Linked DNA regions of Sphaerotilus montanus. The protein of the gene in region 2 binds, or shares a complex with, the protein of the main gene of each other region. Links are inferred from orthologs where the notes say so. Each region holds a gene or a part of one and is shown on either strand. Other genes may lie near its edges.

What was found.
Region 1: the proteins of pnp (region 2) and BDD16_RS04535 are in contact, whole or in part, in a cryo-EM structure (PDB 9QH0), measured with the Escherichia coli proteins. The link is inferred for Sphaerotilus montanus from one-to-one orthologs.

Annotation. Positions count from the first base shown.
Region 1 is NZ_JACCFH010000001.1:1,020,925-1,031,477, reverse strand. What follows is about bases 3,222-6,823. They hold BDD16_RS04535 (Rne/Rng family ribonuclease), read left to right. Parts: upstream 3,222-3,593; coding sequence 3,594-6,623; downstream 6,624-6,823. Other genes in these bases: pabB (aminodeoxychorismate synthase component I), read left to right, coding at 6,764-6,823. In the rest of the region: BDD16_RS04555 (S49 family peptidase), read right to left, coding at 1-812; BDD16_RS04550 (Rieske (2Fe-2S) protein), read right to left, coding at 820-1,218; BDD16_RS04545 (HAD family hydrolase), read right to left, coding at 1,197-1,874; BDD16_RS04540 (RluA family pseudouridine synthase), read right to left, coding at 1,871-2,848; more of pabB, read left to right, coding at 6,824-8,638; BDD16_RS04525 (OmpA family protein), read left to right, coding at 8,792-9,592; BDD16_RS04520 (hypothetical protein), read left to right, coding at 9,652-10,553. UniProt on the Escherichia coli protein: Endoribonuclease that plays a central role in RNA processing and decay. Required for the maturation of 5S and 16S rRNAs and the majority of tRNAs. Also involved in the degradation of most mRNAs.
Region 2 is NZ_JACCFH010000001.1:3,498,799-3,508,740, forward strand. What follows is about bases 6,822-9,812. They hold pnp (polyribonucleotide nucleotidyltransferase), read left to right. Parts: upstream 6,822-7,169; coding sequence 7,170-9,455; downstream 9,456-9,812. Other genes in these bases: rpsO (30S ribosomal protein S15), read left to right, coding at 6,822-6,989; BDD16_RS15965 (NAD(P)H-quinone oxidoreductase), read left to right, coding at 9,483-9,812. Also shown: acs (acetate--CoA ligase), read left to right, coding at 1-1,295; BDD16_RS15925 (c-type cytochrome), read right to left, coding at 1,389-1,694; BDD16_RS15930 (TIGR04438 family Trp-rich protein), read left to right, coding at 1,867-2,115; lgt (prolipoprotein diacylglyceryl transferase), read left to right, coding at 2,203-3,024; tRNA (adenosine(37)-N6)-threonylcarbamoyltransferase complex transferase subunit TsaD, read left to right, coding at 3,021-4,082; BDD16_RS15945 (branched-chain amino acid ABC transporter substrate-binding protein), read left to right, coding at 4,126-5,403; BDD16_RS15950 (pyridoxal phosphate-dependent aminotransferase), read left to right, coding at 5,442-6,611; more of rpsO, read left to right, coding at 6,726-6,821; more of BDD16_RS15965, read left to right, coding at 9,813-9,942. UniProt on the Escherichia coli protein: Involved in mRNA degradation. Catalyzes the phosphorolysis of single-stranded polyribonucleotides processively in the 3'- to 5'-direction. Also involved, along with RNase II, in tRNA processing.

The DNA.
Region 1 (10,553 bases), 2.5 Mb from region 2 along the record:
CTCCAGAACAGGCCGGAGAAGGTCTCCGGCGTTTCCTTCAGGCGCTTGCCTCGGCCTTCCTTCACCGTGTCGATGAACTGGCGGTGGATCTGGTCGAGCATGGTCTGGGCGTAGCCACGCTGCTTCTCGTCGAGCGGCGAGAACGGGTCGAGCATCCCCTTGTTGCTGCCGGCGGTCAGCAGGCGGCGTTCGACACCGACCTTCTTCATGACTTCCTCGAAGCCGAAGCCGTCCATCAGCACACCGATCGAGCCGACGATGGAGGCCTTGTCGACGTAGATCTCGTCGGCTGCGACGGCGATGTAGTACGCGCCCGAGGCCGCGCTTTCCTCGACCACCGCATAGACCTTCTTGTGGTGCTTTTCCTTCAGGCGGCGCAGTTCGTCGTAGACGATGCCCGCCTGCACCGGGCTGCCGCCAGGCGAGTTGATGCGCAGCACCACGGCCTGGGCACCGACGTCCTCGAAGGCGTCCTTCAGGCCCGACAGCAGCACTTCGGCACTGGCCTCGCCGCCCGAGGCGATCTCGCCGCGCAGATCGACCAGTGCGGTGTGCGGTCCGGTCGGGGCGCTGTTGTGCCGGTTCTCGCTGTAGACCGTCCAGGCCGCGAACAGGCCCAGACCCAGCCAGCCGAGCCGGAAGAACAGGCTCCAGCGCCGCGAACTGCGCCGGTCGCGCAGGTAGTCGCGCGCGAACTGCTCCATCACGTGGTCGAAGGCGCCGCGGGAGGCGGCCGGGGCCACCGGCGTGGCGGGCGTGGAGGCCGGTGCAGCGGAGGGGGCTGTGGAGGGAGTGTCGTCTGGCTGGGTCATGGAATCTTCAGTCGCCGAACGCCGGCGTCAAGGTGACAGAAGGATACCAAGACACCTGTCCGTCGTGCTCGTCCACCCGCAGCGCCTTGAGCCGCTTGCCCCGGCACGGCCCGCCCACGCAGTAGCCCGAGGCCGGCTCGTAGGCCGCCCCGTGGATGGAACAGAGGATCCACTGGCCGCTGTCGTCGAGGAACTGCCCCTCCTTCCAGTCCATCTCGGCCGGCACGTGGGCGCACTGGTTGAGATAGCCGACCACCTTTCCGCCGTGGCGCAGCACGAAGCCGCGCGCGGGCTGGCCGTATTCGAGCAGGTCGAAGACATGGGCCCGGCCGCCGTCGGCGAGGTCGGCGGAGGCGCACAGGGGGATGGCGCTGGCCTGGTCGCTCATGCGTGCGTCCCGAGCCACGCGCGCAGTTCCGCCACCGAATGCGCCACATGCCGCGGTCCCAGCTCCCGCAGCGGCGCGTGCTCGTGCGCGCCATAGGTGACGGCCACGCTGTGCGCGCCGGCGTTGGCGGCGAGCTGCAGGTCGTGCGTGGTGTCGCCGATCATCAGCGTGCGCTCGGGCTCGACGCCGAACTCGCGCATCAGCTCGTGCAGCATCTGCGGGTGCGGCTTGGAGCGGGTCTCGTCGGCGGTGCGGGTGGCGTCGAACAGCGGGGCCAGACCGGACAGGCGCAGCGCGTCGTTCAGGCCCTGCCGGTTCTTGCCGGTGGCCACGGCCAGCCAGTGCTGGCGCTGGCGCAGATCGGCCAGCAGATCGGGCACGCCACTGAAGAGCGTGACGTCCTCGTGGTCCTTGAAGTAGTGCTGGCGGTAGCGGCGGCCGAGTTCGGGGTAGCGGTCGGGGCTCAGGCCGGGGACGGCGTGCATCAGCGCATCCTGCAGCCCGAGGCCGATGACGTAGGACGCCGCTTCGTCGCTCGGCACGGCCACGCCCAGGTCCCGGCACGCGGCCTGGATGGCGCGCACGATCAGCGCGGTCGAGTCATAGAGCGTGCCGTCCCAGTCGAAGACGATGAGGTCGTACTGGCGCGGGCGGAAGGCGGTGGTGTCGGTCATGGCGCGGGGGCTGGAGCAGCGGCAGGTTTAGCGGCGGGACGCAGGTGGGACAGCAGGGCGGTGCATTCGGGCGGCAGCGGCGCTTCCAGCTCGATGCGCTCGCCCGTGGCGGGGTGGTCGAAGGCGAGACGGCGGGCGTGCAGGAACATGCGCTCGAAGCGGCAGCCCGGCGCGGCCGGCGCGTCGCCGCGGGCCAGCGCCTTGTTGAGCGCGAAGTCGCCGTACTTGTCGTCGCCGACGATGGCATGGCCTTCGTTCAGCAGGTGGACGCGGATCTGGTGCGTGCGGCCGGTCTTGATGGTCACGTCCAGCAGCGTGCAGTCCGCGTAGGTCTGCGCGATGCGCACGAGCGAGACCGAGCGGCGCCCGTCCGGGTGGTCCGCCTCGACCGCGCGCACGCGGCGCTCGCCCGCGGCATCCAGGTACTTGTGCAGCGCCACATCGACCACCTTGCGCGCGGCCGGCCAGGCGCCGATCACCAGCGCGGCGTAGGTCTTGCCGGTCTCGCGCTGGCGGAACTGGTCCTGCAGGGCGGTCAGGGCGCTGCGCTTCTTGGCGATCAGCAGCAGGCCCGAGGTCTCGCGGTCCAGCCGGTGCACCAGTTCGAGGAACTTCGCCTGCGGCCGCGCCCGGCGCAACTGCTCGATCACGCCGTGGCTCACGCCCGAGCCGCCGTGCACGGCCACGCCCGCCGGCTTGTCGATCACCAGCAGGTGCTCGTCCTCGAAGCGGACCGGGAACTCGCGCGGCGGCGCGGTCGACACCGTCGGCTCGCTCAGGCGCAGCGGCGGCACACGCACGTCATCGCCGGCCTCGACACGCGAATCGGCATGGGCGCGGCCCTTGTTGATGCGCACCTCGCCGCTGCGGATGATCCGGTAGACGAGGGTCTTGGGTGCGCCCTTGAGTTCGCGCAGCAGGAAGTTGTCGAGCCGCTGACCGGCGCTGTCGTCATCGACCAGCAGGTGGCGCACCTGCGGCGCGACCGGTGCGACCGCAGGTGCGGGCGCTGGCGGAACGGGTGGCCGAGGCACGGGTACTCCCGCGTTCACAGGCTTGCGCGTGGCTGGTTTCGGGCCGGCTTTTCCGGAGCCGGGCCGGCTGGGCTTTGCCCCTATAATGCGTTGGACCACGATTGCGCTGTAAGTGTTTGATTTGCCTGAGTTTAGCGGGCACTGAGAAGCAGCCCCCGGTGCAGGGTGGTCGGACTGGCACGCGACACCTGAGGTGGGTGCGGGCCGGGTCCAGACGCTGATGCAGCGTGTTGCCTGGCGCATGGTGTGCACTCCCAAGGTGAGTGTGCGGATGGACCGGCAGCATGCAAGAGACCACGCTGAAAGAGCCCCGACACAAGGTTTTCGGCGGCAGCTTCCGAAAGGGGCTGTCGCCCGCGTCCGACCACCGACGCCGTCGCATGAACGATTTCGAGTTTCCGCTTCCCGACCCGACCCCTGGTGACTGTCGTCCCCGGTCGGAGTCGCACGCCAGCGCGTGTGCGTCGGATGGCGGACCCGTGCCCTGCCGGCCCGGAGGCCGACACCACGGCGACACTGCGTTTCCTGCCCCGGCATCACGGTCGACGCACGCGCCAACGCTGCGCTGCTGAGGGCGCCGGCATCTGCCGGTGTCCGTTGCGCGCAGTCCAGGGCGATTCCTTCCCGGCTCCGCGGCGCGGTCTCGTGCATCTCATGAAGACATGAATCATGAGGAGAGACACGCATGAAACGCATGCTGATCAATGCCACGCAGCCCGAAGAGCGCCGCCTGGCCATCGTTGACGGTCAGAAACTGATCGACTTCGAAACCGAGATCGAAGGGCGCGAACAGCGCAAGGGCAACATCTACAAGGCCGTCGTCACCCGCGTCGAGCCTTCGCTGGAAGCCTGTTTCGTCGACTACGGCGAAGACCGCCACGGCTTCCTCCCCTTCAAGGAAATCGCCCGCAGCTACTTCCGCGAAGGCACCGACGTGCGCTCGGCGCGCATCCAGGACGCCATCCGCGAAGGCCAGGAACTGCTGGTCCAGGTCGAGAAGGAAGAGCGCGGCAACAAGGGCGCGGCCCTGACGACGTTTGTCTCGCTGGCCGGCCGCTACCTCGTGCTGATGCCCAACAACCCGCGGGGTGGTGGCGTGTCGCGCCGCATCGAGGGCGAGGACCGCGAGGAGCTGAAGGAGAACCTCGAACAGCTCGAATACCCGAAGGGCATGAGCCTGATCGCCCGCACCGCCGGCATCGGACGCACCGCCCCCGAGCTGCAGTGGGACCTGAACTACATGCTCAAGCTCTGGACCGCGATCGATGACGCGTCCCGGGGCGGCAAGGGCGCCTTCCTGATCTACCAGGAATCGTCGCTGGTGATCCGCGCCATCCGCGACTACTTCACCTCCGACATCGGCGAGATCCTGATCGACACGGACGACATCTACGAGCAGGCCAAGCAGTTCATGCTGCATGTCATGCCCGAGACGGCCAACCGCGTGAAGCGCTACCGCGACGACGCGCCGCTGTTCAGCCGCTTCCAGATCGAGCACCAGATCGAGACCGCGTTCAGCCGCACGGTGCACCTGCCGTCCGGCGGCGCGATCGTGATCGACCACACCGAAGCGCTGGTGTCGATCGACGTCAACTCGGCCCGCGCCACCCGTGGCGGTGACATCGAGGAGACTGCGACCCGCACCAACCTCGAAGCCGCCGACGAGATCGCCCGCCAGGCGCGTCTGCGCGACCTGGGTGGTCTGCTGGTGGTGGACTTCATCGACATGGAAGAGTCGAAGAACCGCCGCGAGGTCGAGACCCGCCTGCGCGACGCGCTGCGCTACGACCGCGCCCGCGTGCAGTTCTCGACCATCAGCAAGTTCGGCCTGCTGGAGATGAGCCGCCAGCGCCTGCGCCCGGCGCTGTCCGAGGGCAGCCACATCACCTGCCCGCGCTGCAACGGCACCGGCCACATCCGCGACACCGAGTCTTCCGCGCTGCAGACGCTGCGCATCATCCAGGAAGAGTCGATGAAGGAAGGCACGGCGGCGGTCCACGTCCAGGTGCCGGTCGAGGTGGCCAGCTTCCTGCTGAACGAGAAGCGCCCCGAGATCACCAAGATCGAGATGAAGCAGCGTGTGACGGTGATGCTGGTGCCGAACAAGCACCTCGACACGCCGAACTACAAGCTGGAGCGCCTGCGCCACGACGATCCGCGTCTGGAGAATCTGCAATCGAGCTACTCGATGGTGGAAGAGCCGGAAGAGGACGTCGGCATCACGCGCCGCGAGAAGAACATCAAGCCCAAGCAGGCGCCGATGATCCGCGGCGTGCTGCCTGACCAGCCGGCTCCGGTCGCTGTACCGAAGGCCGAAGCCGCACCGGCTCCGGTCGCTGCCGCACCGGCCCCCGTGGCCGCGCCTGCCCCGGTGGCCCCTGCGCCTGCTCCGGAAGCCGTGGCCGCCGGCACCGGCTTCTTCGGCTGGATGAAGCGTCTGTTCGGCGTTGCGCCGGCGCCGGCACCGGTCGCCCCGGTGGCCGCGCCGGTGGCTCCGGTGGTCGAAGCGCCGGTGGAAGCGAAGACCGACAAGCCCGCTGACAAGGCGGACGGCCGTGGCGAACGCCGCGGTGGCCGCGAAGGTGGACGTGAGGGTGGCCGCGACGGCAATCGCCGTGACGGGCGCCGTGGCGAGCGTGGTGGTGAGCGCGCCAAGCCCGAAGCGGCCGAGCGCAACGGTGAACGCCCGGCTGAACGTGCGCCGGCCGAGGCCCGCCCCGAAGGGGGCCGCGGTGGACGCGGTGACCGTTCGCAGGACCGCCGCCCGGCCGAGGCCGGCGCCGAACTGCCGAGCGGTGGTCGCCCGCCGCGCGAGCGCCGCCCCGCGCCCGAAGTGGCCGCGCTGGCCGTCGAGGACGTGCAACCCGGGTTCGAGGACACCGCGTCCCCGGCACCGGAAGGCGAGAGCGCTGCGGCCCAGGCCGAGCGCGAAGGCCGCCGCCGCCGCCGTGGTGGCCGTGGTCGCCGTGACCGCGATGAAGCCCGCGTGGGTGAAAACGGTGTCGAGGCCGAAGCCGAAGCGGGTGACGTTGCCGCTGCGGTGAGCACCGAGGCGGCTCCCGCCGCCGAGCCGGTGGCCGCCGAGGCTGCCGCTGGTGTCGAAGCGCGTGCGGACGAGTCGACCGAGGAGGGCCGTGAGGAAGGTCGCCGCCGTCGCCGTGGCCGTGGTGGTCGCAACCGCGAAGAGGCGCAGGCCGATGCGGCTGCCGAGGCCGACGTTGCACCCGTCGCCACCGAGGTCGCTGCCCCCGTCGTGGCCGCAGCAGCAGCCGTTGCGGCTGCGGTGGTGACCGATGCGGTCGAGGCGGATGCTGCGCCGGTGGCGGAGGCGCCCGCGGTGGCCCAGGTCGCCGAGCCGGTGGCTGCTCCCGTGGCCGAAGCGGTTCCGGAGGTCGTGGTCCAGGCGCCTGCAGTGGTGGCGCCCGCCGCCGCTGCTGCGGTCGTCGCGGCACCCGCCGCCTACGTCCTGCAGCTCGACGAGCTGGCCGCGGTCGCCCGCAGCGCCGGACTGGAGTGGATCAACAGCGACACCGACAAGGTCCGCGCCGTGCAGGACGCCATTGCCAGCACGCCGGCCCCGGTGCGCCAGCCGCGCGAGCCGCGTCCGGTGGTCGTGGTCGATGAAGGCCCGCTGATCCTGGTCGAGACGCGCCGCGATCTGGCCGGACTGCAACTGCCGTTCGAAACCACCAACTCGGAGTCCGCCGAGGCCTGATCGGCCAACGTGCTCCCCGTGCCAGCGGGGTGCTTCGGCACTCCGCCCTACAAAACGCCGCCCGGCCTTGTGCCCGGCGGCGTTTTTGCTTGCACCGCATCATCCGCACCCTGTGCCACTGTCCGTCTGCCTGTCCGACCATGCTTGATCCGCTCTCGACCGCTCCTTCGCCTGCTCCGGTCTTCGCCCTGCTGGACGATGCCAGCGCCCCTGCCGACCGGGCGGTGAGCCGGCTGTACACCGGCTGGCTCGGGGAACACCGCTGTGCGGACCCGGCCGAGCTGGACACGGTCTGGTCGGCCGCCGCGGCCGATCTGGCGCAGGGCGTGCACCTGGTGCTGCTGGCCGACTACGAATGGGGCGTGCGCCTGGCCGGGCTGGCCGCGCCGCCCGGCAGCCTGCGGCTGCTGCGTTTCGCGCACTGCGCGCGGCTCACACGCGATGCGGTGGATGCCTGGCTGGCGCAGCAGGACGGCACGCCGGTTCCCTCGGCTGCCGGCGTGTTCGGCCTGACGCCAGACGATGACGAGGCGACCTACACCGCCGCGATCGACGAGATCCACGCCCGCATCCGCGCGGGCGAGACCTACCAGGTCAACCACACGCAGCGCCTGCGCGGCCGCAGCGTCGGCTCACCCCTGGCGCTGTACCGGCGCTTGCGGGCGGCGCAGCCGGTGCCGTTCGGCGCGCTGATCGCCTTGCCGCAGGACCGCTGGGTGCTGTCGTGCTCGCCGGAGCTGTTCGTGCGCCACCAGGCGGGGCACCTCGTCACCCGCCCGATGAAGGGCACCGCGCCGCGCCACGCTGACCCGGCCGCCGACCAGGCCAGCGCCGACTGGCTGGCCCGCGACGTGAAGAACCGCGCCGAGAACCTGATGATCGTCGACCTGCTGCGCAACGACCTCGGCCGGCTGGCGACGGTGGGCAGCGTGCGCGTGCCGCAGTTGTTCCAGGTCGAGCCGTACCGGACGGTGTTCCAGATGACCTCGACCGTCGAGGCCGATCTGCCGCCCGCCACCGAGTTCCCCGCGGTGCTGCGGGCGCTGTTCCCCTGCGGCTCGATCACCGGCGCGCCCAAGCGCCAGACGATGTCGGTCATCGGCCGGCTGGAATCCTCGCCCCGCGGCCTCTACACCGGCGCGATCGGCTGGCTGGATGCGCCGGACGCCGCCGACCGCGCCGCGGGCCGGTCAATGGGCAATTTCTGCCTGTCGGTGGCGATCCGCACGCTGGAGATGGGCGCCGGCGATCCGCGGGACGGCACGCGGGCGGTGACGCTGGGCGTGGGCGGCGGCATCGTGCTGGACTCGGAGGCGGCGTCGGAGGCCGCGGAGTGCCGGCACAAGGTCCGCTTCCTGACCCGCACCGACCCCGGCTTCACGCTGTTCGAGACGCTGCGCGTCGAGGGCCGGCGGGTGTGCCGCTTCGAGGCCCATCTGGCGCGCTTGCTGGGCAGCGCGGCGGCACTCGGGTTCAGCGCTTCGGCGTCGGCGGTGCAGGCCGCGGTGGACGAGGTGTTGCAGACCTTCCCGGCGGACCCGGCGCAGGTGTTCCGCCTGCGGGTCGATCTGTCCCGTGACGGGCGGGTGTCCTGTCGCAGCGGGGCGCTGGTGCCCTTGCCCGAAGGGCCGGTGCGCCTGCTTGGTCCGACGGGCCGGGTTCCCCTGCAGGAGTCGGCGCTGCTGGGCCACAAGACGTCCCTGCGCACCGCCTACGACGCCGCCGTGCGCGACGCCGAAGCGGTCGGGGCCTTCGACCGGCTGTTCGTCAACGCCGACGGCGCGCTGACCGAAGGGGGGCGCAGCACGCTGCTGGTCCGGCTGGACGGGCGCTGGACCACGCCGCCGCTGTCGGCTGGCGTGCTGCCGGGGGTGATGCGGTCCGCGCTGATGGTGGATCCGGTCTGGCTGGTGTCCGAGCGCGTGCTCTGGCCGGCCGATCTGGGACGCGCGCAGGCGCTGGCGGTGTGCAACGCGCTGCGCGGCGTGCTGCCTGCGGTGCTGGGTTCTACATAGTACCCAAGCTTATCGGTTACCCCGATCCTCTCCGAAAGGATGTTAAAGAAGTCACAGGTACCGATACATTACTCGGCATTACGAACACAGGTGCCTGTGCAGTGACCCGGTCCGGGTGGGCCGTGATCGCTCGAACGGCGAGGAGGAGAAGCGATGTCGAGGCGATGGTTGAGCTGCCCGGTCTGCACCATGCTGGGCCTGGCCGGTCTGGCCCTGCTGGCCTGGATGCTGATCGGGCGTGGAGATGCCAAGGCGGACGCCGTGCGCCAGCGCACGGAAGCGGACGCAGCCCAGGTGCTCGGTGCTGCGGGGTTCCCGTGGGCGAGTCTGAAGATCGACAACGAGGTCGGCCGCATCGTCGGTGACGCGCCATCGCCCGCCCAGCGCGCGGCGGCCTACGCGGCGGCCAGCGTCACGCTGCTGCCGATGATGGGGGTGCCCGGCGTGTTCGCCCGGCTGGAAGACGGCCAGTCCTCGCCCGCGCTGACGCTGCCGCAGGTGTCCGCGCCGGCGCCGGCCGCTGCACCGGTGGTGGCCGCGGCCTCTCGTCCGCCGGTGGCGGCTTCCGGTCCGCTGACCGCCGCGGACTGCCAGGTGGCGATGGCCAAGGTGCTGGAAGCCCGGCAGATCCGCTTCAAGCTGGCGTCGGCCGAGCTGGACCCGTCCAGCGTGCCCCTGCTGGAGTCGCTGCACCAGTTGTCCATGCGCTGCCCGCAGGCCCGCATGCGCGTCGATGGCCACACCGATGCCCAGGGCGATGCCGCCGCGAACCTGCGCCTGTCGCAGCGCCGCGCGCAGGCCGTCGTCGATGCGCTGGTCAAGCGCGGTGTGCCGACCAGCCGGCTGCAGGCTCAGGGCTTTGGCGAGGACCGCCTGCTGGACCAGGGCACGACACCCGAGGCCCACGAGCGCAACCGCCGCATCGAGTTCCACCTGGCGTCCAAGGCGCCCTGAGTTCCGGCGGCACGCCGACGACCCACACCCGAACCTGCAAACACTGCGGAGAGATCACCATGTACCTGTTGAGCCAGTTGTGGCTGTACCTCCTGCTGGCCTGCCTGGCCGGCCTCGGACTCGGCCTTCTGCTGAACCGCATCTGCCAGCAACGCCGCCATGCCGCGGAGCTGGCTGCGCTGCAGACCCAGTACCGCGACGACCGTGCCCGTGCCGACGCTGCCCTCGCGGCGCAGCGCACCGCGCATGCGCAGGCGCTCGAAACCGCTGGCGCGGAGCAGGCGGCGCTGCAGGCCCGTCTGGATGCGCTGGACATCGAGCACGGCCAGACCAGCGCCCGCGCGCTGGCGCTGAGCAGCAGCGTCGATGAACACCACGCTGCGCGCCAGGGGCTGGGTGCCGAGGTCGAGTCGCTGCAAGGGCGCCTGGACGCGCTGCAGACGGCCTATGAATCGCGCATCATGCTGCTCAACACGGAGACCAGCCGCGCTGCGCACCTGTCCGACCAGCTCGCCGAGCTGCAGACCCGCCATGCGGCGCTGGAAGCGGCGCACGCCAAGGCGCTGGCCAACCAGGCCGACGTGGCCGGGGAGGCCTATGAAGCCCTGCTGACGGCCCGGTCCGAGCGCGATACGGCTCGCCAGGCGCTCGCTCGCACCGAGACCGAGCTGACCCATGAGCGCGCAGCCGCCCTGCTGGCTGCGGGTGCCGCGGCCACCGCGGCGCTGGCCGCTCGCCAGTCCCACCAGGACGAACTCGCGGCGCTGAAGGGCGAACTGACGGCGCTACAAGACACCCACAGCGCGACCGTGCGCGCCCAGGAAGCGCAAGCCGAGGCTGCACGCCAAGCGGCAGAACAGGCCGCGGCGGCACAGCAGCAGGCCGACGCCGCGGCCAAGGCCGCCGCGCAAGCAGCTGCCGACGAGGCCGAGCGCGCCGCCGCCGCGGCCCGCCAGCAAGC
Region 2 (9,942 bases):
CGCCGGTCACGATGGTCGAAGGCCGCGACGTGTGGATGAACGACCTCACTGCCGGTCAGGCCACCACCTGCGAGCCGGAATGGGTCAGCGCCGAGCACCCGCTGTTCCTGCTCTACACCTCCGGCTCGACCGGCAAGCCCAAGGGTGTCCAGCACTCCACCGGCGGCTATCTGCTGCACGCTGCGCTGACCACCAAGTGGACCTTCGACCTGAAGGCCGATGACGTGTTCTGGTGCACGGCCGACATCGGCTGGGTCACGGGCCACACCTACATCACCTACGGCCCGCTCGCCCTCGGCGGTACCGAGATCGTGTTCGAAGGCGTGCCGACCTACCCGGACGCCGGCCGCTTCTGGAAGATGATCCAGGACCACAAGGTCTCGATCTTCTACACCGCGCCGACCGCGATCCGCTCGCTGATCAAGGCCGCCGAAGCCAACGACGCCGTGCATCCGAAGAGCTATGACCTGACGAGCCTGCGCCTGCTGGGTTCGGTGGGCGAGCCGATCAACCCGGCCGCCTGGGAGTGGTACTACAAGCACGTCGGCGGCAGCCGTTGCCCGATCGCCGACACCTTCTGGCAGACCGAGACCGGCGGCCACATGATCACCCCGCTGCCGGGCGTCACGCCGATGGTGCCGGGTTCCTGCACGCTGCCGTTCCCGGGCATCCAGGCCGCGATCGTGGACGAGACCGGCAAGGACGTGCCGAACGGGCAGGGCGGCATCCTCGTCGTCAAGAAGCCGTGGCCGTCGATGATCCGCACCATCTGGGGTGACGGCGAGCGCTTCGTGAAGAGCTACTACCCGGCCGACTTCCAGGGCAAGTACTACCTGGCAGGCGACGGCGCGATCCGCGACGCCAAGACCGGCTACTTCACCATCACTGGCCGCATCGACGACGTGCTGAATGTCTCGGGCCACCGCATGGGCACGATGGAAATCGAGTCCGCGCTGGTGAGTTGCACCGAACTGGTGGCCGAAGCCGCCGTGGTCGGCCGTCCGGACGACACGACCGGCGAGGCCGTGTGCGCGTTCGTCGTGCTGAAGCGTCCGCTGCCGGTCGGTGACGAGGCCAAGGCCATCGCCAAGCAGCTGCGTGACCACGTCGGCAAGGAGATCGGTCCGATCGCCAAGCCGAAGGACATCCGCTTCGGCGAGAACCTGCCCAAGACCCGCTCGGGCAAGATCATGCGCCGCCTGCTGCGCTCGCTGGCCAAGGGCGAAGAGATCACCCAGGACACCAGCACGCTGGAAAACCCGACCATCCTGAGCCAGCTCGGCCAGGCGTACTGATCCGGCCTGACCGGACCATGCTGGCCTTCGGGCCATGAAAAAAGCCCCGATCCGTCGGGGCTTTTTGTTTTGCGCTGACTGATTGCGCTGAACTTACTTCTGGCTCAGTACCCAGGTCACCAGCGTCTTGGCCTCGTCTGGCGTCACGGCATTTGCCGGCATCGGGATCTGCCCCCAGGCGCCCGATCCCCCCTTGATGACCTTCTCGGCCAGCCTGGCGACGGCGTCCTTCTGGCCCGCATACTTTGCCGCGATGTCCTTGTAGCCCGGACCGACGACCTTCTTGTCGATGGCGTGGCAGGCCATGCAGTTTTTCTTCTGTGCCAGTTCGGCGTTGGCGAAGACCGGGCCGGACAAGGTGGCGATGGCCAGGGCGGCGAGTGCAAGCAGCGGCTTCATGGTGGAAAGGTTCCGTTTCTGTTGAAAGTGGTGGTGTGAATGCCCACTGGAGAACGATTCTAGAGGCGCCTGCGTTGACCTTGTCGATCCGCCTGCAACGCCAGGCAGAGGCCGTCGGGGTATCCTCGGCGGGCATGCATTTCGTGATGGACGGATGCCGAGGGGTAGTCGAATGGCGCTGGTGTGGTTGGGTGTGGTGGGGCTGCTGCTGAAGTGGCTGGAGATCGGTCCGGTGGCCCAGTGGTCGTGGTGGACGGTGCTGGCGCCGTTCGGGATGGCGATCGTCTGGTGGTCGGTGTCCGATGCCCTCGGGTTCACGGCCCGCGCCCGCCAGAAGCGCGAGGATGCGCACCGCGACCAGCGCCGGCGCAACACCATCGACGCGCTGGGTCGCAAGACGCCGTTGCCGCGCCGCCGCTGAAGTCGGCCCCGATCCCGCACCCTTGCCGCGCCGGGCTGGCGCAGCAGCGACAATCCGCACCTGTTTCCCACTCATGGAGTGCCGCCGATGCTGGTGCATCCCCAATTCGACCCAGTCGCTCTGAACCTGGGCTTCCTCCAGATCCACTGGTATGGCCTGACCTATCTGGCCGCCTTCGGCCTGTTCTACTGGCTGGCCACCCGCCGCATCCGCCAGCCACCGTACGCCGCGGGCGGATGGACGCCACGCGAGGTCGAAGATCTGCTCTTCTACGGTGTCATGGGCGTGATCCTGGGCGGGCGTCTCGGCTACGTGCTGTTCTACAAGCCCGCGTACTACCTGGCCAACCCGGGCGAGATCTTCGCGGTCTGGAAGGGGGGCATGGCCTTCCACGGGGGGCTGCTGGGCGTGATCGCAGCGATGGCCGTGTTCGCGTGGGTGCGCAAGAAGCGTTTCTTCGAGGTCACGGATCTGGTGGCGCCGTGCGTGCCGACCGGGCTCGCCTGCGGGCGTGTCGGCAATTTCATCAACGGCGAACTCTGGGGCCGCGCTGCGGATGCCAGCGTGCCGTGGGCCATGGTGTTCCCGCAGTCGGGCAGCGAGATCGCGCGCCATCCGTCCCAGGTCTACCAGTTCCTGCTCGAAGGGTTGCTGCTGTTCGTGATCCTGTGGTTTTACGGGCGCACCCGCTCTGCACATTCTCGGCCGGATGGCTCGGTGGTCTGGGGCCGGGTGTCGGGGCTGTTCCTGATCGGGTATGGCGCATTCCGTTTCATCGCCGAATACTTCCGCGAACCAGACAGCTTCCTCGGGCTGCTGGCGCTGAACCTGAGCATGGGCCAGTGGCTGTGCGTGCCGATGGTGGTCGCGGGCATGGGCATCTGGGTCTGGGCGGGGAGACGCGCGTGAGCGGGCCGCTGAGGGTGCTGGGCATCGAATCCTCGTGCGACGAGACCGGCATCGCGCTGGTCGAATTGCCCGAGGGGGTGGGCGGAGCGGCGCCGCCGCGGCTGCTGGCCCAGGCGCTGCACAGCCAGATCGACATGCACCAGGCCTATGGCGGCGTGGTGCCGGAGCTGGCCTCGCGCGACCACATCCGCCGCGTCGTGCCGCTGCTGCGCGAGACGCTGAGCGGCGCCGGACTCGGTCTGGACGCCGTGGATGTCGTCGCCTACACGCAGGGGCCAGGGCTGGCCGGCGCGCTGCTGGTGGGCACCGGCATGGCCTGTGCGCTGGGCATGGCGCTGGACCGGCCGGTGCTGGGCGTGCACCACCTGGAAGGGCATCTGCTGTCGCCCTTCCTCTCGGTGGATCCGCCGCAGTTCCCGTTCGTGGCGCTGCTGGTGTCGGGTGGCCACACGCAGCTCATGCGGGTCGACGGGGTCGGGCACTACACGATGCTCGGCGAGACCATCGATGACGCGGCCGGCGAGGCCTTCGACAAGACGGCCAAGATGCTCGGGCTCGGCTATCCGGGTGGGCCGGCGCTGGCGAAGCTGGCCGAGCAGGGCGATGACGCCGCGTTCAAGCTGCCGCGGCCGCTGATGCGCGGTGACCTGCTGGACTTCTCGTTCGCGGGCCTGAAGACCGCCGTCTGGACGCAGCTGAACAAGCTCGATCCCGCTGCGGAGGATGCCGCGCAGGCCCGTGCCGATCTGGCCGCCTCGACGCAGGCGGCGATCGTCGATGTGCTGGTGGCCAAGTCGCTGCTGGCGCTGAAGCAGACCGGGCTGAAGCGGATGGTGGTCGCGGGCGGGGTGGGGGCGAATCGGCGGCTGCGGGCGCAGCTTGACGCGCAGTGCCGCCGCCGCGGGGTGCGCGTGCACTACCCGGAGCTGCACCTGTGCACCGACAACGGCGCCATGATCGCGCTGGCCGGTGCCATGCGGCTGCAGAGCGGCCGGGCGCAGGCGAGCCGGGAGTACGCCTTCGACGTGCGTCCGCGCTGGGATCTGTCCACGGTCTGAACGCGGCGTTGGGCTGGATTTTGTAATGCATAATTCAAAATCCATGAAAAATACCCCGTTCTCCCTTTCTTTCCTGGCCTTGTCGGGCGCGCTGGCGCTGGGTGCGTCGGCGGCCCAGGCGGCCGATCCGATCCGTCTGGGTCTCATCGAAGGCCTGTCCGGCCCGTTTGCCAACGCCGGCGAAGCGGTGGCGCGCAACCTCAACTGGGCGATCGAGCGGGTGAATGCCCGTGGCGGCGTGAAGTTGCCCGGTGGCAATCGGCCGCTTGAACTGGTCCGTCTCGACAGCAAGGGCAACACCGAGGAGGCGCTGACCATGCTGAAGAGCGCGGTCGACCAGCAGATCGGTGTCGTGCTGCAGGGCAACAGCTCCGCCACCGCCGCTGCGCTGATCGACGCGCTCAACAAGCACAACGACCGCGAACCCCAGCGCCGCGCCGTGTTCCTCAACTACTCCGCCGTCGAGCCCTCGCTGACCAACGAGAAGTGCAGTCCGTGGCACTTCCGCTTCGATGCCCACGCCGACATGCGCCTGGCCGCGCTCACCGACGTGCTGCAGCAGGACACCGCGCTCAAGCGTGTCTACCTGATCGGCCAGGACTACAGCTTCGGCCAGCACGTCGTGCGCCAGGGCAGGGCGATGATCGTGGCCAAGCGTCCGGACATCCAGGTCGTCGGCGAAGAGCTGCACCCGGTCGGGCGCGTCAAGGATTTCCTGCCCTACGCGACCAAGATCAAGGCCAGTGGCGCGCAGGCCGTCGTCACCGGCAACTGGGGCAACGACCTGACGCTGCTGGTCAAGGCGGCGCGCGATGTCGGCTTCGAGGGCAAGTTCTACACCTTCTACGGCAACGCGCTGGGCGTGCCGGGCGCGCTGGGTGATGCCGGCGTGGGGCGCGTGGTGGCCGTGGCCGAGTGGCATCCGAACGCGGGTGGCAAGGCATCCGACGCGCTCGTCACCAGCTTCCACCAGCGCTTCCCCAAGCCGGAGGACGACTACCTGCACGTGCGCATGCAGGCCATGGTCGAGATGCTCGCGCAGGCGATGGAGCGTGCGCACGCCACCGATGCCGCGGCGGTCGCCAAGGCGCTGTCCGGTGCGCGCTTCGATGGCAAGGCGCTGGGTGGCCTGGGGGCCGGCCAGATGCGCGCCGGGGACCACCAGTTCCTGCAGCCGCTCTACGTCAGCACGATGCAGAAGGCTGGCACCGAGGGCGTGCGCTTCGATGTCGAGGGCTCCGGCTACGGCTTCCGCACTGTTCGTTACCTGACCGCCGAGCAGACGGCGCAGCCGCATTCGTGCAAGATGGCTCCCCTCTGATCCTTGCGGATCTGCTCTGTGTCCACAGTGGGGTGTTCATGCGTCAGGTGATTGCCGATCTGCCGGCTTCTCGCATCCGTGAAGTGGCCAATGCCGGCCTGGGCCGCAGCGATGTGCTGGCCTTCTGGTTCGGCGAAAGCGACGAGATCACGCCCATGGGCGTGCGCGACGCGGCCGTGACGTCGATCGAGGCGGGCGAGACCTTCTATGCCCACAACCTCGGCCTGCCGGCGCTGCGCGAGGCGCTGTCGGGCTACATCTCGGCGCTGCACCGGCCGGTGGGCGTGGAGCGCATCGCGGTGACGTCGTCCGGCGTGAGTGCGCTGATGCTGGCGCAGCAGGCGCTGGTCGATCCGGGCGACGAGGTGGTCGTGGTCGTGCCGGTGTGGCCGAACCTGACGGCGCAGCCCGCGATCATGGGCGCCCGTGTGCGCCGGGTGAGCCTGCGCGCCGAAGCCGGTGCGTGGCGACTCGACCTGGACGAGCTGCTGGCGGCGGTGACGCCGGCCACGCGCGTGCTGGTGCTCAATGCGCCGAACAACCCGACCGGCTGGACGCTGACCCGCGCCGAGCAGCAGGTCATCCTCGACCACTGCCGCCGCACGGGCACCTGGATCGTGTCGGACGAGGTCTACGAGCGTCTTTATTACCCGGACGCCGTGCCCCGGCCCGGGCAGGTGGTCTGTGCGCCGAGCTTTCTCGATCTGGCCGATCCGGAGGACCGGCTGGTCGTCGTACACAGCTTCTCGAAATCCTTCCTGATGACAGGGTGGCGGCTGGGCAATCTGGTCGCGCCGGCCGCACTCATCGAGCAGCTCGGCAAGCTGATCGAATTCAATACCTCTTGCACGCCGGTGTTCGTGCAGCGCGCAGGGCTGGCGGCGCTGGCCGATGCGCCGGTGTCGGTACCGGCCTTGCAGGCGCGGCTGCGGGTGTGCCGCGACACGCTGGTCGCCGCGCTGCAGACCCTGCCGCGGGTCGAGGTGGCCACACCGCCCGGCGCGATGTACGCTTTCCTGCGCATCGATGGCGAGCGCGATGCACTCTCGCTCGCCAGGCGGCTGGTGACCGACCACGGTCTGGGTCTGGCGCCGGGCACCGCCTTCGGTGACGAGGCCGAGGGCTGGCTGCGCTGGTGCTTTGCCTCGCGCCAGCCGCAGCGGCTGCTTCAGGGGGTGGATCGGCTGGCGCGCGCCTTGGCGCTATAATCGCAGGCTTCGCTGCCGTTTCTGGTGGCGGAGGAACGCGCATCGGCGCGTGCACGGCGCGGGGCGGTTTCCCCCACGGCCGCAAGTGAACCTCGAAACCGAAGGAAATTTGACATGTCCGAAATCAACAAGGCAGAAGTTGTTGCCGCCAACGCCCGCGGCGTCGCCGACACCGGATCGCCGGAAGTCCAGGTCGCCCTGCTGACCGCCCGCATCAACCACCTGACCCCGCACTTCAAGACCCACAAGAAGGACCACCACGGTCGTCGCGGTCTGCTGCGCATGGTCAGCCGCCGCCGCAAGCTGCTGGACTACCTGAAGGACCGTGACGCTGACCGTTACACCTCGCTGATCCAGAAGCTGGGCCTGCGCAAGTAATCGCTGCATGCATGTGAAGAGCCTGTCTGGACCCTCCAGCACAGGCTCTTTGTTTTTACGGCCACGCGTGGGCGCTGCTGTGTCATTCCATCCCGATCCGATCCTGCTGTGCAGGTGGCGGGTCCGGATGGAATGGCATCCCGCCGCGGTGACCGGCCACCTACCAGAAGAAAGCATTCCATGAGCCTGTTCAACAAAGTCACCAAGACCTTCCAATGGGGTCAGCACACCGTCACCCTGGAAACCGGCGAAATCGCCCGCCAGGCCAGTGGCGCTGTCATCGTCAACATGGACGACACCGTGGTGCTCGCCACCGTGGTCGCCCGCAAGGAAGCCAAGCCGGGCCAGGACTTCTTCCCGCTGACGGTCGACTACATCGAGAAGACCTACGCTGCCGGCAAGATCCCGGGCAGCTTCTTCAAGCGCGAAGCCAAGCCGAGCGAGCTGGAAGTGCTGACCAGCCGCCTGATCGACCGCCCGCTGCGCCCGCTGTTCCCGGAAGGCTTCTACAACGAAGTCCAGGTCGTCATCCACGTCCTGTCGCTGAACCCGGAAGCCTCGGCCGACATCGCCGCGCTGATCGGATCAAGCGCTGCGCTGGCCATCTCCGGCATCCCGTTCAACGGCCCGGTGGGTGCAGCCCGCGTGGGTTACATCAACGGTGAATACGTCCTGAATCCGGGCCCGACGCAGCTCAAGCAGTCGCAGCTGGACCTGGTGGTCGCCGGCACCGAAGCCGCCGTGCTGATGGTCGAATCCGAAGCGCAGCAGCTCACCGAAGAAGTGATGCTGGGCGGCATCGTGTACGGCCACGAGCAGGCCAAGGTCGCCATCGCTGCGATCAACGAGCTGGTGCGTGACGCCGGCAAGCCGGAATGGACGTGGCAGGCTCCGGCCAAGAACGAGCCGCTGATCGCCAAGGTCGCCGAATTCGGTCTGGCCAAGATCGAAGCTGCCTACCAGATCCGCTCCAAGCAGGCCCGTACCGACGCCTGCCGCGCCGCCTACGCCGAAGTCAAGGCCGCGCTGAAGGCCGACGGCATCGAGTTCGACGGTGTCGAAATCGACAACCTGCTGTTCGAGATCGAAGCCAGGACCGTGCGTGGCCAGATCCTCGCCGGCGAGCCGCGCATCGACGGCCGCGACACCCGCACCGTGCGTCCGATCGAGATCCGCAACGGCGTGCTGCCGCGCACCCACGGCTCGGCGCTGTTCACCCGTGGTGAAACGCAGGCCCTCGTCGTCGCCACCCTCGGCACCGACCAGGACGCGCAGCGCATCGACGCGCTGGCCGGCGATTTCCGCGACACCTTCCTGTTCCACTACAACATGCCCCCCTTCGCCACCGGCGAAGCCGGCCGCATGGGCACGCCGAAGCGCCGCGAAACCGGCCACGGCCGTCTGGCCAAGCGCGCCCTGGTGCCGCTGCTGCCGAACCGCGAAGACTTCGCCTACACGATCCGCGTCGTCTCCGAGATCACCGAGTCCAACGGCTCCTCGTCGATGGCCTCCGTCTGCGGCGGCTGCCTGGCGCTGATGGATGCCGGCGTGCCGATGAAGGCGCACGTCGCCGGCATCGCCATGGGCCTGATCAAGGATGGCAACCGCTTCGCGGTGCTGACCGACATCCTGGGTGACGAGGACCACCTCGGCGACATGGACTTCAAGGTCGCGGGCACCACCACCGGCGTGACCGCCCTGCAGATGGACATCAAGATCCAGGGCATCACCAAGGAAATCATGCAGGTCGCCCTGGCGCAGGCCAAGGAAGCGCGTCTGCACATCCTGGGCAAGATGGTGGAAGCCATGGGCACGGCCAACACCGAGGTCTCCGACTTCGCGCCGCGCCTGTACACGATGAAGATCAACCCGGAAAAGATCCGTGACGTCATCGGCAAGGGTGGCTCCGTCATCCGTGCGCTGACCGAAGAGACCGGCTGCCAGATCAACATCGACGAAGACGGCACGATCACGATCGCCTCGACCGACAGCGCCAAGGCCGACGTCGCCAAGAAGCGCATCGCCGACATCACCGCCGAAGCCGAGATCGGCAAGGTCTACGAAGGCCCGGTCGTCAAGATCCTGGACTTCGGTGCACTGGTCAACGTGCTGCCGGGCAAGGACGGCCTGCTGCACATCAGCCAGATCGCCCACCAGCGCGTCGAGAAGGTCACCGATTTCCTGACCGAAGGCCAGATCGTCAAGGTCAAGGTGCTGGAGACGGACGAGAAGGGCCGCATCAAGCTGTCGATGAAGGCGCTGCTGGAGCGTCCGGAAGGCATGGAAGAAGAGCGCTTCGAGCGTGCGCCGCGCCGCGAGTTCGGGGACCGCAATGACCGTGGCGACCGTGGTCCGCGCCGTGAGCGCAGCGAGCGCCCGCCGCGCAGCGAGCAGCCTGCTGCTGCGCCGGAAGCGTCCGCTCCGGTGGCTGCACCGGACGCCGGTTCGGAGCCGTCGCAGTCCTGATCCCTGTCCGTCCGGAGGAGTCCGCGCATGAAAGCCATTGAAATCTCTCGCCCGGGTGCTCCGGACGTGCTGACGCTGGTCGATCGCGCGGATCCGGTACCCGGCGCTGGCGAGGTGCTGATCCGTGTCACCGCCAGCGGCATCAACCGCCCGGACGTGCTGCAGCGGATGGGCGCCTATCCGCCGCCGCCGGGAGCGTCGGACCTGCCGGGGCTGGAAGTGGCCGGGGTCATCGTGTCGGGTGATGCCGAGGCGATGGCCGCCGCCGGTCTGTCGGTCGGGCAGCGTGTCTGCGCGCTGACGCCGGGTGGTGGCTACGCCGAGTTGTGCGTGACGCCGGCGGTGCAGTGCCTGCCGGTGCCGGACGGCCTGAGCGACATCGAGGCCGCCAGCCTGCCCGAGACCTGCTTCACCGTGTGGTCCAACGTCTTCATGCGTGCCGGACTGCAGGCGGGCGAAACCCTGCTCATCCAGGGCGGCACGAGCG